DNA from 4 places in the Stutzerimonas sp. 21-1 genome. Region 2 is predicted to be linked to each of the others. Evidence: predicted binding sites of a transcription regulator. Region 2 holds the regulator's gene; each other region holds the start of a gene.

Region 1 (4,183 bases), 1.7 Mb from region 2:
CAATGAGTTGAAGGCGGTTCAGGCCTTCGTCGGCCAGCATGGTAATCGTGGCAAGCCGCTGTAAGCGGAGCGCAGCAATGCAAAAGGCCAGTCGAGAGACTGGCCTTTTGCGTTCTAGCGAGAGCGTTGTAAACGCCTCGCCGCTGCGGCGGATGTCGCTGCGGCGTTATTCGTCGAACTCTTCCCAGCCACCCATTTCCCGCCAGCGGTTGACGATCCCGCAGAACAGCTCGGCGGTCTTCTCGGTGTCGTAGCGTGCAGAGTGTGCCTCGCGGCCGTCGAAATCGATTCCGGCCGCTTGGCAGGCTTTGGCCAGCACGGTCTGGCCGTAGGCAAGGCCGGCGAGCGTGGCGGTGTCGAAGCTGGAGAATGGATGGAACGGGTTGCGCTTGATATCGCAGCGGGCAATCGCCGCGTTGAGGAAGCCTAGGTCGAAGCTGCTGTTGTGACCGACCAGAATCGCCCGCTTGCAGCCACTGGACTTCACCGCCTTGCGCACATTGCGGAAGATCTCGTGCAGCGCGTGGTCTTCACTGACCGCCATGCGCAACGGGTGATCGAGTTTGATGCCGGTGAATTCCAGTGCTGCCGGCTCGATGTTGGCGCCGGCGAACGGTTCGACACGAAAGAACTGCGTTTCCTGCGGATAGAGCAGGCCCTGCTCATCCATGCCGATGGTCACCGCAGCGATTTCCAGCAAGGCGTCGGTGGCGCAGTTGAAACCGCCGCACTCGACGTCGATGACGACGGGCAGGAAGCCGCGGAAGCGGCGCGCCATTGGCGAACGAGGGCGGCCCGGCTGGTTGGTGTCCAGCTCGTCGTCGAAATGCTCGTCGCTCATCGGCTTGCCTCCAGGCGCCAGCGCAGGATTTCCCCGGCGCGCAGCGGAATCAGCTGCTGCTCGCCGAACGGCAGGCTGGCCGGCATTTCCCAGGCGTCGCGCACCAAGGTGATCTGCTCGGTGTTGCGCGGCAGGCCGTAGAAGTCGGCGCCGAAGTGGCTGGCGAAGGCTTCCAGCCGGTCCAGCGCGTTGCGCTGTTCGAAGGCCTCGGCATACAGCTCGATGGCCGCATGCGCGGTATAGCAGCCGGCGCAGCCACAGGCGGATTCTTTGGCATGTTGGGCATGCGGCGCCGAGTCCGTGCCGAGGAAGAACTTCGGATTGCCGCTGGTGGCAGCATCCAGCAGCGCTTCCTGGTGCACGTTGCGCTTGAGAATGGGCAGGCAGAAGAAGTGCGGGCGAATGCCGCCGACCAACATGTGGTTGCGGTTGTACAGCAGATGGTGGGCGGTGATGGTGGCGCCAACATTGGCGCCGGCCGCCTCGACGAACTGCACGGCATCGCGTGTGGTGATGTGCTCGAACACCACCTTCAGTTGCGGGAAGCGCTCGGTCACACGGCTCAGCTGCTCGTCGATGAAATGCTTCTCGCGGTCGAATATGTCGATTTCGCTGCGCGTCACCTCGCCGTGCACGAGCAGGGGCAGGCCGACCTCGGCCATCGTTTCCAATACCGGGAAGATGTTGTCGATCCGCGTCACGCCCGATGCCGAGTTGGTCGTAGCGCCGGCAGGGTAGAGCTTGGCCGCGTGCACGAAGCCGCTGGCCTTGGCGGCGCGCACGGCTTCGTCGCTGGTGCTGTCGGTGAGGTAGAGCACCATCAGCGGCTCGAAGTGACTGCCGTTCGGGCGGGCGGCGAGGATGCGCTGGCGATAGGCGGCAGCTTCATCGGCGTTGCGTACTGGCGGCACCAGGTTGGGCATGATGATCGCGCGGGCGAACTGGCGCGCGGCGTCGGCCACGGTGTGCGATAGCACCGCGCCGTCGCGCAGGTGGATATGCCAGTCGTCGGGGCGCAGCAGGGTGATTCGGTCGGACATGCGGGTTTCCTGGCGGGTGAAACGTGCGCGAATGCTACCGGAAAAGCCTGCCGGCGGCACGTGTCGCTCCCCGCAGCCGGAGCTAGCGTGGGCGGGGATGGCTCAAGTTTTGTGGCGCCGCTCCGATACCCCCTAGGAATGCATTCTCTCCGGAGTTTCCCGTGCGCCTGCGTCCGCTCGTGCTCTGCTGCCTGTTGGCCTCCCCGGCCGATGCCATCACCTTCCAGACCCGTCTGGAGCGGGTGCAATGGCATGTCGAGGGGGATCAGTTCGAGTGCCGCCTGAGCCAGCCGATCGCCGGATTCGGTAGTGGACAGTTCGTCCGGCGTGCTGGCGAGGAGGCGATCTTCCGTCTGCAGTCCCCGCAGCGCTGGCTGGGTGCTGGATCGGCCACGCTTTTCGCGGCTGCGGCGCCCTGGCAGCCGGCGCGAGGGGATATCAACCTGGGCGTGGTATCGGTCGGTGGCGGCGAAATTCCGTTCAACAGCTCGCATCTGCAGGCTGGCCGCCTGCTCAGCGGGCTGCTCGAAGGCCGTAGCCCGGTCGTGCGTCACCGCACCCTGCACGGCGGCGAAACGCTGGAGGTGCGCCTGCTGCCGGCGCGATTCGCCAAGGCCTACGAGGACTATCGCGCCTGCGCGGCCAAGCTGCTGCCGGTCAATTACGATCAGGTGCGCCAGTCGCAGGTCGGTTTTCCGTCTGGAGATGTGGTGCTGGACGATGTCGCACGGGCCAAGCTGGACATCATCCTGCAGTTCCTCAAGGCCGATCCCAGCGTCAATCGCATCGTGCTCGACGGGCATTCGGACAACAGGGGCAACCGCCTGACCAATCGTGACCTGTCGCGCAGAAGGGCGGTGGCGGTGCAGGAATACCTGCAGGCCAACGGCGTACCGGAGGCGCAGATTACCCTGCGCTTTCATGGCGAGCGCTATCCGCTGGTACGCAACGACAGCGCCGCGGCACGGGCGAAGAATCGCCGCGTGACGCTGCGCCTGGAGCGCGAGGCGGTCACCGAGACCGCGGCGACGGCGCCAGCTACGCCGGCCAGCTGAGGCGCGCGCCCCTGTAAATACAGCCCCGTGATCGGTAGAATCCACGGTTTTCCGTACAACCGTGGAGCTGATGGCATGGCGGACATTAAGAAGGTGGTTCTGGCCTATTCCGGTGGCCTGGACACCTCGGTGATTCTCAAGTGGCTGCAAGACACCTACAACTGTGAAGTGGTGACCTTCACCGCCGACCTCGGTCAGGGCGAAGAGGTCGAGCCGGCCCGCGCCAAGGCCCAGGCCATGGGCGTCAAGGAAATCTACATCGACGACCTGCGCGAAGAATTCGTGCGCGACTTCGTGTTCCCGATGTTCCGCGCCAACACCGTCTACGAAGGCGAATACCTGCTGGGCACCTCCATCGCCCGCCCGCTGATCGCCAAGCGCCTGATCGAGATCGCCAACGAGACCGGCGCCGACGCCATCTCCCACGGCGCCACCGGCAAGGGTAACGACCAGGTGCGTTTCGAGCTGGGCGCCTACGCTCTCAAGCCGGGCGTACAGGTAATCGCACCCTGGCGCGAGTGGGATCTGACTTCCCGTGAAACGCTGATGGCCTACGCCGAAAAGGCGAAGATCCCGGTCGACTTCGCCAAAGCTGGCAAGAAATCGCCGTATTCGATGGATGCCAACCTGCTGCACATCTCCTATGAAGGCGGCGTGCTGGAAGACACTTGGACCGAGCACGAAGAAGACATGTGGCGCTGGTCCGTCTCCCCGGAGAAGGCGCCCGACGTCCCCACCTACATCGAGCTGACCTACCGCAAGGGCGACATCGTCGCTATCGACGGCGTCGAGATGACCCCGGCCACCGTGCTGGCCAAGCTCAATGAAATCGGCGGCGCCAACGGCATCGGTCGCCTGGACATCGTGGAAAACCGCTACGTGGGGATGAAATCCCGCGGCTGCTACGAAACCCCCGGCGGCACCATCATGCTCAAGGCCCACCGTGCCATCGAGTCGATCACCCTGGACCGCGAAGTGGCTCACCTGAAGGATGAGTTGATGCCCAAGTACGCCAGCCTGATCTACAACGGCTACTGGTGGAGCCCCGAGCGGCAGATGCTGCAGACCATGATCGACGCCTCCCAGGAGCACGTGAACGGCGTGGTGCGCCTGAAGCTGTACAAGGGCAACGTCATCGTCACCGGCCGCAAGTCCGACGACAGCCTGTTCGACACCCGCATCTCCACCTTCGAGGATGATGCCGGCGCCTACAACCAGGCCGATGCCGGTGGCTTCATCAAGCTGAA
Region 2 (4,183 bases):
CAGCGCTTCGAATTCGTCGTCGGTGATATTGTCGCCGGCCGCCGGGGCGCCGGTCTCGGCTACCGCGGGTGCTGACGCAGGCGTGGCGGCAGGCTCGTTGAACTGCCCTTTGCCGTGCAGTTGGTCGAGCAGCGCCTCGAATTCTTCGTCGGTGATCTCGTCGCCCGCGGCCGCTACCGGCTCTGCTGGCGTCTCCGCTTCGGCAGGTGCGGCACTGAACTGGCCCTTGCCGTGCAGCTGGTCGAGCAGCGACTCGAATTCATCGTCGGTGATTTCATCGCTCGCCGCCGCTGCGGATTCGACCGCAGCCGCCGTGTCGATGGCCTGCAGCATCTGCTCGAACTCGTCGTCCGCCGCTACCGGCGCCGCGACTTCTGCCGCCACGCTGGGAGCATCCGCCGACGCCGGCTCGGCCAGGCGCGCCAGCGCCGCCAGCAGCTCAGGGGTTGCCGGGGTCGGCTCGACGCGCTCGCGAACCTGACTGAACATGGCATTCACGGCGTCCAGCGCCTGCAGCACCACGTCCATCAGCTCGGAATCCACCCGGCGCTCGCCCTTGCGCAGAATGTCGAAGACGTTCTCGGCGATGTGGCAGCATTCCACCAGCTCGTTCAGCTGCAGGAAGCCCGCCCCGCCCTTGACCGTATGGAACCCGCGAAAAATTGCATTGAGCAACGCCATGTCGTCGGGGCTGCTTTCCAGCTCCACCAACTGCTCTGACAACAGTTCGAGAATCTCGCCGGCCTCTACCAGGAAATCCTGGAGGATTTCTTCATCGGCGTCGAAGCTCATATTGCAATTCCCCTAAAAGCCCAGGCTCGAAAGCAGATCGTCCACGTCGTCCTGTCCAGATACGACGTCCTCACGTATATCGGCATGCATCTGCGGACCTTCACCGTTGGAAGGCTCTTTCTCTTGTTTTTTCTTTTCCTGCTCGGCACGCATCGCGTCGCGGTCGTGCTGGATGCCGGCCACGCGATCGACCTGCCCGGCCATTGCCACCAAGTTGACCAGATTGCTTTCCAGCTCGGTGATGAGCCGCGTGACGCGCTTGATCACCTGCCCGGTCAGGTCCTGGAAGTCCTGTGCCAGCATGATTTCGCTGAGGTTCTGCGACAGCTGACTGCCATCGTTCATCGAGCGCTGCAGGTACTGGTCGATGCGCCGGACCAACTCGCGGAACTGCTCGGCGTTCATCTCGCGGCGCATGAAGCGCTGCCAGTCGGCGGTCAGGCTCTGGGCTTCGTAGCTGACGTAGTTCACCAGCGGCGCCGACTCCTCGACCAGATCCATGGTGCGGTTGGCGGCCTTCTCGGTCATCGCCACCACGTAGGAAAGCCGGTCGGTCGCATCGGTGATCGGCGACGGATCCCCGCCTGTGGCGCAGGTGTCCATCTCGAGCTTGACGATCGCGTTGTGCAGTTCGCGGGTGAGCTTGCCAACCTCTTGATAGAGTCCCTGATTACGGGCCTGGTTGAGCTCGTTGAACATTTGCGCCGCCTCATCGAAGCGGCCCTGCTGCAGGCTTTCAATCAGCTGCGGTGCATTGGCCTGCAGAGTCGCTTCGAACTCCGCCAGGCGTTGGTCTGCTTGCGTCATAGTGCCCTCGCGGCGTTACTGCTTCAGCCGTTGACGCGCTCGAAGATCTTTTCGATCTTCTCCTTGAGCACCTGGGCAGTGAAAGGCTTGACGACGTAACCGTTAACGCCGGCCTGAGCCGCTTCGATGATCTGATCGCGCTTGGCTTCGGCCGTCACCATCAGCACCGGCAGGTGCTTGAGGCGCTCGTCCGCACGTACGTGGCGCAGCAGGTCGATGCCGCTCATGCCCGGCATGTTCCAGTCGGTGACGAGGAAATCGAAGCTGCCGCTCTTGAGCATCGGCAACGCAGTGGTGCCGTCGTCGGCCTCGGCGGTATTGGTGAACCCCAGGTCTCGCAGGAGGTTCTTGATGATTCGTCTCATCGTCGAGAAGTCATCGACGATGAGGATTTTCATGTTCTTGTCCAAGTCGACCTCCGTAAATCCCAAAATCTCGGCAACCGAGCACGTCTCGCAGTGAGGGTACCAGTCAGCTCGCCCGCCATTCGCCGAGGCGGGCACGCAGACGGGCGGCGCACTGGCTATGCAGCTGACTGACCCGCGACTCGCTGACCCCGAGCACCTGACCGATTTCCTTCAAATTCAACTCTTCGTCGTAGTACAGCGACAGCACCAGCTTTTCGCGTTCGGGCAGGTTGGTGATGGCATCAGCCAGCGCCTGCTGGAAACGCTCGTCCTCAAGATCGCGAAACGGCTCGGAATGAGTGCTGGCGGCATCGTCGTGCAACTCGCCATGTTCGCCGTCCTGCAACAGGTCGTCGAAGCTGAACAGGCGGCTGCCCAGGGTATCGCCGAGAATGCCGTAGTACTCATCGAGGCTGAGCTTAAGTTCGGCCGCAACCTCGTGATCTTTAGCGTCACGTCCGGTTTTCGCTTCGATGGCGCGAATCGCCTCGCTGACCATGCGCGAGTTGCGATGCACCGAGCGTGGCGCCCAGTCACCCTTGCGCACCTCGTCGAGCATGGTGCCGCGGATGCGGATACCGGCGTAGGTTTCGAAGCTGGCGCCCTTGCCGGCGTCGTACTTCTTCGCTGCCTCCAGCAGGCCGATCATCCCGGCCTGGATCAGGTCGTCGACCTGGACGCTGGCCGGCAGGCGTGCGAGCAGGTGGTAGGCAATGCGCTTGACCAGCGGCGCATACTGGTCGATCAAACGATGCTGGGCATCCTTCGCCTGAGCCTTGCTGTAATACATAGCGAATCCAGCAGCCGTCATTCGTGAGTGTCGTTCGCCGGCCTGATCAGGCGCTCGACGAAGAATTCAAGATGCCCGCGCGGCGTGGCCGGCAGCGGCCAGGTGTCGACCTTCTGCGCGATGGCCTTGAAAGCCAATGCGCATTTCGACCGCGGATAGGCCTCGTAGACTGCACGCTGCTTCTGTACGGCCTTGCGCACGGCTTCGTCGTAGGGAATCGCACCGACGTACTGCAGCGCGACGTCGAGGAAGCGCTCGGTGACCTTGGTCAGCTTGGCGAACAGGTTGCGCCCTTCCTGCGGGGCGTGCGCCATGTTGGCCAGCACGCGAAAGCGGTTGATGCCGTAGTCGCGGTTGAGCAGCTTGATCAGCGCATAGGCATCGGTGATCGAGGTCGGCTCGTCGGTAACCACCAGCAATACCTCATGTGCGGCGCGCACGAAGCTGACCACCGCCTCGCCGATACCGGCGGCGGTGTCGATGATCAGTACGTCGAGATCCTCGATCTCGCTGAACGCCTGAATCAGGCCGGCGTGCTGCAGCGAGGACAGCTGCACCATGCTCTGCGTGCCGGATGCAGCCGGCACGATGCGAATGCCGCCCGGCCCCTGGATGAGCACGTCGCGCAGGTCGCATTCACCGGCGATCACGTCGGCAAGCGTGCGCTTGGTGGTCAGCCCCAGCAGCACGTCGACATTGGCCAGCCCGAGGTCGGCGTCGAGCAACACCACCCGCCGCCCGAGTTCGGCCAGCGCCAGTGCCAGATTGACCGACACGTTGGTCTTGCCGACGCCACCCTTGCCGCCGGTCACCGCAATCACCTGTACGGGATGCATACCCATGTTCAAACGCCTATATGTTGCTCGGCCTGCAAGGCCGGCGATGCATTCAGCTCGAATGCATCAGGTTTATCCGAGTAACGCACTGCCGCTTCAGCCCGCTCGCCGCGATGATTCGTTGTACAGGCCGGCGAACATATCGGCCATCGTTTCCTCGCTCGGCTCCTCGCCAGATTGCAGGCTCACCGCCCGACTGACCAGCTGATGACTGCGCGGCAGGTGCAGGTCATCGGGAATACGCGGCCCGTCGGCGAGGTAGGCTATCGGCAGGTGCTGGCTGATCGTTAGTCCGAGCACGTCGCCGAGCGAGCCGGCCTCGTCGAGCTTGGTCAGGATGCAACCGGCCAGGCCGCAGCGACGATAGTTGTGCCACGCCGCCTTGAGCACCTGGCTCTGGCTGGTGGCGGCCAGCACCAGGTAGTTCTTCGATTTCACGCCACGATCGGACAGCGCTTCCAGCTGCATGCGCAGTGTCGGATCGCTCGCCGGCAGACCGGCCGTGTCTATCAGGATCACGCGCTTGCGCGCCAGCGGCGCCAGCGTCTTGC
Region 3 (4,183 bases), 810 kb from region 2:
TCGTAGGCGCTCAGGTCTTCGATCTGTGCCTGGCTCATGTCTACTTGGAAATGTCGGGCGAAACACTTGATGAAGGCGTTCTTCAGCCAGGGAATGCGACATTCGGCCAGGCAGCCGGCCAGGCGCGAAATCAGGTGATGCGGCAGCAGGTACTGGCTGATGACGAACAAGCGATCTTTCATGGATGACCTTTTCATGACTGGATCGGCGTATCGGGCAGGTTGCCCCATTCGCCCCAGGAGCCGGCGTAGCCCTTGATTCTGGGGTAGCCCAGAGCCTTGGCCAGCAGGTAGGTGAAGCCCGAGCGGTGATGCGTCTGGCAGTGGGTGATGATTTCCTTCTCCGCCACGATGCCGAGTGCCTGGAGCTGCTCGGCTATGTCGCTGCGGATACGCAGCGCGCGTGCCGGGTCCATGCCGGCGGTCCATTCGAAGTTCACTGCGCCGGGAATGTGCCCGCCGCGAGCGGCGAGCACCTTCTCGCCGCGGTATTCCTGCGGCGAGCGGGCGTCCCAGACCACCAGATCGTCCGCGCCGAGGCGGCTTTCGAGGTATTCGCGGGTGGCGATGGGCGCGCTGTCGAGTTGCAGTGCGACCGGGCCGCCAGCCGCGACCGGCACGTCGCGCGACAGCGGGCGGCGTTCGGCCAGCCAGGCATGCAGGCCGCCGTCGAGGTAGTGGTAGTGGCGATGGCCGATCACATCGAGCAGCCAGATGAAGCGCCCGGCCCAGCCGCCGCCCTCGTCGTCATAGACCACATAGACCGCATCGGCGCGATGGCCGAGGGCGCCGAACAGCGCTTCGAGTTGTGCCTTGGGTGGCAGCAATCCCGGCGCCGGTGGCTGGCCCAGCTGGGTCTGCTTGGGGTCGACGAAGCGCGCGCCGGGCAGGTGGCCTTCGGCATAGCGGGCGGCGCTGGTGAGGTCGACGAGAATCAGTTCGGGGGCGTGCAGGCGTTCGGCCAGGTCGGCAGGCTCGATTACCAGTGGCAGGTTGGCAAAGACGGACACGGCAGGTCTCGGCGAGTCGGTGAAGGCGCAGTCTAGCGAAAAAGCTCAGCTGCCGCGCTTGCTGAAATTGCCCAGCGCCCGCTCGATGCACTGGGCGGTCTTGTCGAACGCCTGCAGCGTCGGGGCGCTTAGCGCGGCGTTGTCCTGGTCGGCGATCAGCAGCATCAGCACGCGCCCGTTGCTGCCCAGCGAGCGCAGCAGCAGGTGCTCGCCGGCAAACAGCGCCTTGAGCGTGCCGGGTAGCAGCGCGGAGAAGGTCGCGATGTTGTCTGGCTGCAGGTACAGCTGTGCGGGTTTTTCCAGCAACCGGCGCAGCACCTGGCTGTGTTGCGGATCGAGGATCAGGCGCGCGGCGTGCTCCGGCAGGCCGACGTCCTGTTGCGTGACCAGCCGCTGGTTCTTGCGATCCAGCAGCATCAGCAGTACGCGCTGCATGCCGATGCTGACCAGCGCGGTTCGCGCGCAGGCCGTCAGTTGATGCACGTTGGTGAAGGGGCTGGGCGCACTCAGCAGCTCACGGCAGCAGTCGCGCCAGCGCGCCAGCGCTTCGGCATCGGGCACGCTGGCGGTGCCGGCTTTCTTGTGCTGGAAGCGGCTGTCCCACGGCCACAGCAGTCCTTGCGCCGGGTGCCAGAGGTCGTTCGGGCCGATGGCCCGCGCGCTGTCAGCGGCCTGCTGGTGGACCAGCTGCTGCACCTGCGCCATCGGCAGTTGCAGGTACAGGCCGATCAACTGCTGCCAGCGCAGGCTGTGCACGCCACTCCAGCTGTGATGCGCGGCGAGCGCCAGGCCGTTGGCCAGCACGATGGTGTTGCTCGGCAGGGTCAGCCAGCGACGCAGTTCGGGGTCGGCGTCCAGCCGTTGCTGCTGCTGCAAGGGGTGAGCATTGTCGCGGGCGATGTGCAGCGCCTTGACCAGCAGGCGACGATTGCCGCCGAGCAGTCGGTAGCCCTGGATGATCCAGTCGGGCAGATGCCAGTGCTCGGCGATTCTCAGGCACAGCTCCAGCAGCGGCACGCCGAGCAGTTGCTGTTCGACGCGCCGCAGCGGCTCGCCGCTGACCAGCACGCGCTGTTCCCAGGCCTCGAACAGCTGCGGGCGCGCGGCCAGCAGTGCCCAAACCGGCGAGAGAAACAACAGGCTACCCCAGTGGATGTCCTGCCACAGACGTGCCAGGCGGCCGGCGAACAGGCCGCTGGCCTGCTGGCTGGCGTGCCGGCTGATCAGCACCATCTGCCGCAGCGCCGGCGGCATGTCGGCGGTTGCCGTGGCGGGAATGCGGTCGAGGAGGCGTTCGGCGCGCTCCACGCCGATGCGGCTGAGCGCGGTTTCGAGATTCTCCGCAGGCTGGCCCTCGCCGCCATGCCGGTTGGCTTCGCGGATAAAACTCAGCGCCAGTACCGGGCTGGGCTGCACCCGCTCGGCAATCTGGCGCATGGACTGGCTGTTGTCGCGCAGCGCCCGGCGCACGCTGTCGTGCACCGCGGCGAATGCCGGCAGCGGGGTATCGTCGAGAAGCTTGATCCAGGCGGGGATGCTGCGGGGTAGCGAAGTCGTTGTGGTCATGGCGCCGAACTGGCTTTTCGTCGGGATGCTCTTTAGTCTGGCGCAAAAGTTCCGATAACCCGAACAATTCTTTCAGATACCCCTCCTTGACGGAGCGCGGAGCCGCTGGGCAAACGTGCTCCGATTCGTTTCGAGCGGTTGGTAATCAGGCTTCCCAGACGTACCTATGGTCAAGATTCTCGGCATCATCGTGGTAATTGGCAGCGTGCTCGGCGGCTTCATGCTCTCCGGTGGCGCCCTGGCGGCACTCATCCATCCGTTCGAAGTGCTGATCATCGGTGGCGCCGCGCTCGGCGCGTTCCTGCAGGCCAACCCGGGCAGCACGACGAAGATCGTGTTCCAGAAATCGCTGAAGATGTTCAGCAGTCGCTTCACCCAGACCTATTACCTGGAAGTGCTTGGTCTGCTCTATTCGGTGCTCAACAAGAGCCGTCGCGAGGGCATGATGGCCATCGAGGCGGACCTCGAGGATCCGGCCGCCAGCCCGCTGTTCAGCAAGTACCCTGGCGTGCTCAAGGATGAGCGCATGACCGCGTTCATCTGCGATTACCTGCGCATCATGTCCACCGGCAACATGGCCCCGCACGAACTCGAAGGGCTGTTCGACATGGAGCTGGCCAGCCTCAAGGAAGAACTGGAGCATCCTTCGCATGCGGTGAATCGCATTGCCGACGGCCTGCCGGCGATGGGTATCGTCGCCGCGGTGCTCGGCATCGTGCTGACCATGTCGGTGCTGGCCGATGCCAACAACGCGGAGATCGGCGAGAAGGTCGGCGCCGCGCTGGTCGGTACCTTCCTCGGCATCCTCGCCGCCTACGGCTTCTTCGGCCCGCTGTCCGCCTCGCTCGAGCACGACGCGCGCGAGGAGCTGAATCTCTACGAGGCAATCAAGGCCACCCTGGTCGCCTCGGCTTCCGGCATGCCGCCGACGCTGGCCGTCGAGTTCGGCCGCAAGGTGTTGTTCCATGCCCATCGCCCGAGCTTCACCGAGCTTGAGCAAGCGATGCGTGGCAGCTAAGCGCCGCTATGGACAACAATCAACCGATCATCGTTAAGCGGGTCAAGAAGACCGCCGGCGGCCATCACGGCGGCGCCTGGAAGATTGCCTTCGCCGACTTCATGACTGCGATGATGGCGTTCTTCCTGGTGATGTGGCTGATGAGCTCGGCGACGCCGGAGCAGAAGCGCGCCATCTCCGGCTATTTTCAGGACCCTATCGGCTTCACCGAAAGCGCCAGCCCGCACGTGATCGACCTGGGTGGCACGCCGACGCCGTCGCCGGACCGCACCCTCAACCCGGAGATCGACCCGGCGGTGCCGCAGGCGGATGTGCAGATCGACGGCGATCAGGTGGAAACCCTCGCCGAACAGATCGAACGCGAGCGCCTGGAACTGCTGCTGCAAGAGCTGCAGAACAAGGTCGACGAGAACCCCGAGCTGGAGCGCTTCAAGGATCAGATCCTGTTCGAGATCACCAAGGACGGGCTGCGCATCCAGATCATGGATGACGAAAACCGTCCGATGTTCGCGCTCGGCAGTGCGCAGCTGCAGCCGTATTTCGAGGACATCCTGCTGGCGATGGGCGACACCATTCGCGCGGTGCCGAAC
Region 4 (4,183 bases), 520 kb from region 2:
CACCGTGCGCAATATTCCGCTCAAGCTGCATGGCACTGGCTGGCCGTCAGTGCTCGAGGTGCGTGGTGAAATCTACATGCCGAAGGCGGGCTTTGAAGCGCTCAACGCACGGCAGCTGGCAAGCGGCGGCAAACCCTTCGCCAATCCGCGTAACGCTGCGGCCGGCAGCCTGCGGCAGCTGGACCCGAAGATCACCGCCGCGCGTCCGCTGGAGTTATGCGCCTATGGCATCGGTCGCAGTGACGGTGAGCTGCCGGATACCCACATCGGCGTCCTTCACGCGCTCAAGGGGTGGGGATTGCCCATCAGTCGAGAGCTGAAGCTGGCCAAAGGCGTTACCGAATGTCGTGCCTACTACGACGCCATCGGCGAGAAACGCGACTCGCTGGCCTATGAGATCGACGGTGTGGTGTTCAAAGTGAACGCCGTCGCGCAGCAGCGCGAACTCGGTTTTCGCGCCCGCGAGCCGCGCTGGGCTATCGCCCACAAGTTTCCCGCGCGGGAGGAGATTACCGAGCTGCTCGACGTGGAATTCCAGGTCGGTCGTACCGGCGCCATCACGCCGGTCGCCCGGCTCAAGCCTGTGCAAGTCGCAGGCGTCACCGTATCCAACGCGACTTTGCACAACATGGACGAAGTCGCCCGCCTAGGCGTGATGATCGGCGATACGGTGATTGTCCGCCGCGCCGGTGACGTGATCCCGCAGATTCTCGGCGTAATCGCTGAACGCCGGCCGGCAGACGCGCGGGCGGTGCATGTGCCTGAGCAGTGCCCGGTCTGCGGTTCTGCCGTGGAGCGCACCCAGCTGATCAAACGCAGCAAGGGTCGCGAGTCGGTCAGCGAAGGCTCTATCTACCGTTGTGTCGGCCGTCTGGCCTGCCAGGCGCAGCTCAAGCAGGCGATCATCCATTTCGTTTCGCGCCGCGCGATGGATATCGACGGGTTGGGTGACAAGATCGTCGAGCAACTGGTCGATCGCGGCTTGGTCAGTTCGCCAGCGGATCTGTACTGTCTGACCTATGAGCAGATCATCGAGCTGGAAGGGTTCGCCGATATCTCCACGCACAATCTGCTCAACGCCATCGACGCCAGCCGCAGGCCGACCCTCGCGCGTTTCATCTTCGCCCTGGGCATTCCCGATGTCGGCGAGGAAACCGCCAAGCTGCTGGCGCGGGCGCTAGGCTCACTCGATCGCATCGCGCGGGCGTTGCCGGGCGTACTGGTGTACCTGCCGGACGTCGGCCTGGAAGTCGCGTACGAAATCCACAGCTTCTTCGAGGACGAGCACAATCGCTCGGTGATCGCGCAACTGCGCGAACGTGGCGTGGAATTGCAGGAGGAGGGCGAGTTGCATCCGGAGTTCGCCGCCTGTGCCACGCTGTCCGGTCTTCTCGATAAGCTGAACATTCCGTTTATCGCCAGCACTGGCGCTCAGCGCCTGGCCGAGCGTTTCGGCAGTCTGGATGCGATCATCGCCGCCGACTGGCTCGATTTGCGCCAGGTTGAACGCCTTACCGAAAAGGCTGCGCGCTCGCTGCGCGATTATTTCGACAAGCCCGCAAATGCCGAGCGCGCCCGCGCCATCGAAGTCCAGTTGCGGGAATTTGGCATGCACTGGGAAAGCGAGAAGAAAGTCGCAGCAGGTCTGTCCCTGGCCGGGCAAACCTGGGTGCTGACCGGCACGCTGGAAAGCATGAGCCGCGACGATGCCAAGGCTAGGCTTGAAGCGCTGGGTGCCAAGGTCGCCGGTTCGGTTTCGGCCAAGACCACCTGCGTGGTTGCCGGGCCAGGCGCCGGTTCTAAGCTCGCCAAGGCAAACGAACTCGGTCTGACCGTGCTCGACGAGACTCAGTTTCTCGAGCGGCTTGCTCAGCTGGGCTAGGTAAAGGGGTAACGCAGCCCAGCCCGGCAAGCGCTGAGTGAATATGCGTCGTACGCTGCGTGGCCGCGGTTAGCCGCGAACGTTCAACATCAACCTCCGCTTTGCGTCCCGTCCAAACCGGCAGTACTGCCTAGCTGTAGGGTGGATAACGGCGAAGCCTTATCCACCAACTGCTCCCGCGGCAGCTTGCAGGTGTTCTCTACGCGATCTCCGTACCTGGCCGCCTTTCAGTCGCCTGCCAACAGGCTAACCACTGAATCGGCTCATCCTGCCGGTACAGCATCAATGTCTCCATTCCCCCGCATTAAAGAATTCTGCTCCCCACCCGAAAAGCTTCGCAGGTGGGCTCGCATGTAGTTCCGAGTTCGCCGGTGTCGTACAGGTTGTCTCCGGGGCTTGCAAATTTTTTCAAACGCCTCCTAAAGCTCACCGAAACGACGCCGATAAGCTAATCGAATGCGAACTCAATGGGTGCCTGGGCACAAGCCGGCCCGGAGTCGCAAGCTCAGGCAACCAAAGTAACTAGCGCCCTTGGAGGCTCATCATGGCTCTTACTGTCAATACCAACATCGCTTCGCTGAATACTCAGCGCAATCTACAGTCTTCGTCCAACGCGTTGGCCACCTCCATGCAGCGCCTGTCCACTGGTAGCCGCATCAACAGCGCCAAGGATGATGCCGCCGGTCTGCAGATTTCGAACCGTCTGACCAGCCAGATCAACGGTCTGGGTGTTGCAGTGCGCAACGCCAACGATGGTATTTCCCTCGCGCAGACAGCTGAGGGGGCTCTGCAGCAGTCGACCAACATTCTTCAGCGGATGCGAGATCTTTCTCTGCAGTCGGCTAACGGCTCGAACAGCGATTCCGAGCGCAGCGCGCTGCAGCAAGAGGTAACTCAGCTACAAGAAGAGTTGGATCGTATCGCTACAACTACCACCTTCGGTGGGCGTAAGTTGCTGGATGATACGTTCGGGACCTCTAAGTTCCAGGTTGGCTCTCAGGCTAATGAAACAATTTCTGTTACTTTGAATGGCGCGAGCTCAGCGCAACTAGGTAACAACAAATACGATACAGTGGGGTCCGTTACCGGTAAGTTTGTTACTACCGCAACTAACGGGGCTACTGCAGTAGCAGCTGCTGCTAACTTTAAGATCTCGAATGATAAAGGCGCTACCGGGGCTATCACTTATGGAGCCGGAGCTAGTTCGAAAACTATCGCTGACGCCATCAATACTGAAACTAGCAGTGCTGGTTTGGGGGTGACCGCTTCTGTTGAGAACGAGTTGACGCTCAGTGGCTTTGCAGCAACCGCTCAGGGTGAGACCGTTGATCTAAATATCAACGGAACAACCGTAACGGTCTCTAACTTTAACGGCAACGATCTGACCGCGTTGAAGAATGCTATTAACGCGGCTGGCGTTAGCGGTGTTACTGCTGAACTCGACGGAAGCGATAAAGGTAAGCTGGTTCTGAAGGGCAGTGACGATATTAGCCTATCTATCACCGATACCAATGCTGGTAACGCATCGTTTACCGTCACGAATCAACTTAATACCTCTGCCACCGTAACTGAAGGTGCTGCGAACCCAACTATCGCTGTGGGCCAAATTAAACTTGAAGGCGTAAACGAATTTGCAGTAGCGGGTGCCTCGACCGAGATCTTTGGTGCTGCCTCGGCGTCTTCAACTGTTGATTCTGTTGCATCGATCAATATTTCCACTGCAGATGGCGCTCAGGATGCGATTTCAGTAATCGATGCGGCGTTGAAGTCGATCGATGCTCAGCGTGCGGATCTGGGTGCTGTGCAGAACCGCTTCGACAATACGATAGCCAACCTGCAGAACATCGCTGAGAACGTTTCCGCCGCTCGTGGCCGCATCCAGGACACTGACTTCGCCGCCGAAACCGCGAATCTGAGCAAGAACCAGATTCTGCAACAGGCTGGTACTGCGATCCTGGCGCAGGCCAAGCAGCTGCCGCAGGCCGTTCTCAGCCTGCTGCAGTAAGCGAGGCTCACCGATGGGGTGGTTATTCCACTCCATCGATTCATTGAGAGGTGAATCATGGACGTCGCAAGAGCAGCGAATGCCACGCTTGCGTCATCCTCGTCGAGCAACACGTTGCCCGGTTTCCGTCAGGAAGCCGGGCTTTCGTCGTTGCAGGGCGAAGGTGAGCCTGGCAAGGCACCGCAAAAAGCGGATGTTAATGAAGCGGTTGAGCGAATCCGTACGCAAGTAAAGGGCCTGCAGCGCGATTTGAACTTCAGCGTGGACGATTCCACCGGTCAGGTTGTGGTGCAGGT

Evidence for each region. The regulator FliA, encoded in region 2, starts transcription of late flagellar genes. The targets are predictions, from matches to a motif close to CTAAAGTTTNNNNNNNNNNNGCCGNTAA.
Region 1: the regulator FliA is predicted to act here: its motif matches at 1,983-2,010, upstream of AC0ZJQ_RS05040 (flagellar protein MotY).
Region 3: the regulator FliA is predicted to act here: its motif matches at 2,606-2,633, upstream of motA (flagellar motor stator protein MotA).
Region 4: the regulator FliA is predicted to act here: its motif matches at 2,302-2,329, upstream of AC0ZJQ_RS10540 (flagellin).

What each region holds. Positions count from the first base shown of each region.
Region 1 is NZ_CM150500.1:1,034,870-1,039,052, forward strand. Features, by position in the region: gene thrC (threonine synthase) at 1-64, shown strand, start outside; gene rnt (ribonuclease T) at 167-841, opposite strand; gene pyrC (dihydroorotase) at 838-1,881, opposite strand; gene AC0ZJQ_RS05040 (flagellar protein MotY) at 2,043-2,936, shown strand; gene AC0ZJQ_RS05045 (argininosuccinate synthase) at 3,012-4,183, shown strand, end outside.
Region 2 is NZ_CM150500.1:2,692,568-2,696,750, forward strand. Features, by position in the region: gene AC0ZJQ_RS13030 (chemotaxis protein CheA) at 1-792, opposite strand, end outside; gene AC0ZJQ_RS13035 (protein phosphatase CheZ) at 805-1,599, opposite strand; gene AC0ZJQ_RS13040 (chemotaxis response regulator CheY) at 1,623-1,997, opposite strand; gene fliA (RNA polymerase sigma factor FliA) at 2,071-2,817, opposite strand; gene fleN (flagellar synthesis regulator FleN) at 2,814-3,638, opposite strand; gene flhF (flagellar biosynthesis protein FlhF) at 3,729-4,183, opposite strand, start outside.
Region 3 is NZ_CM150500.1:3,505,552-3,509,734, reverse strand. Features, by position in the region: gene asd (archaetidylserine decarboxylase) at 1-182, opposite strand, end outside; gene AC0ZJQ_RS16890 (rhodanese-like domain-containing protein) at 194-1,009, opposite strand; gene AC0ZJQ_RS16885 (HDOD domain-containing protein) at 1,055-2,575, opposite strand; gene motA (flagellar motor stator protein MotA) at 2,742-3,593, shown strand; gene motB (flagellar motor protein MotB) at 3,602-4,183, shown strand, end outside.
Region 4 is NZ_CM150500.1:2,174,131-2,178,313, reverse strand. Features, by position in the region: gene ligA (NAD-dependent DNA ligase LigA) at 1-1,882, shown strand, start outside; gene AC0ZJQ_RS10540 (flagellin) at 2,427-3,887, shown strand; gene AC0ZJQ_RS10535 (flagellar protein FlaG) at 3,945-4,183, shown strand, end outside.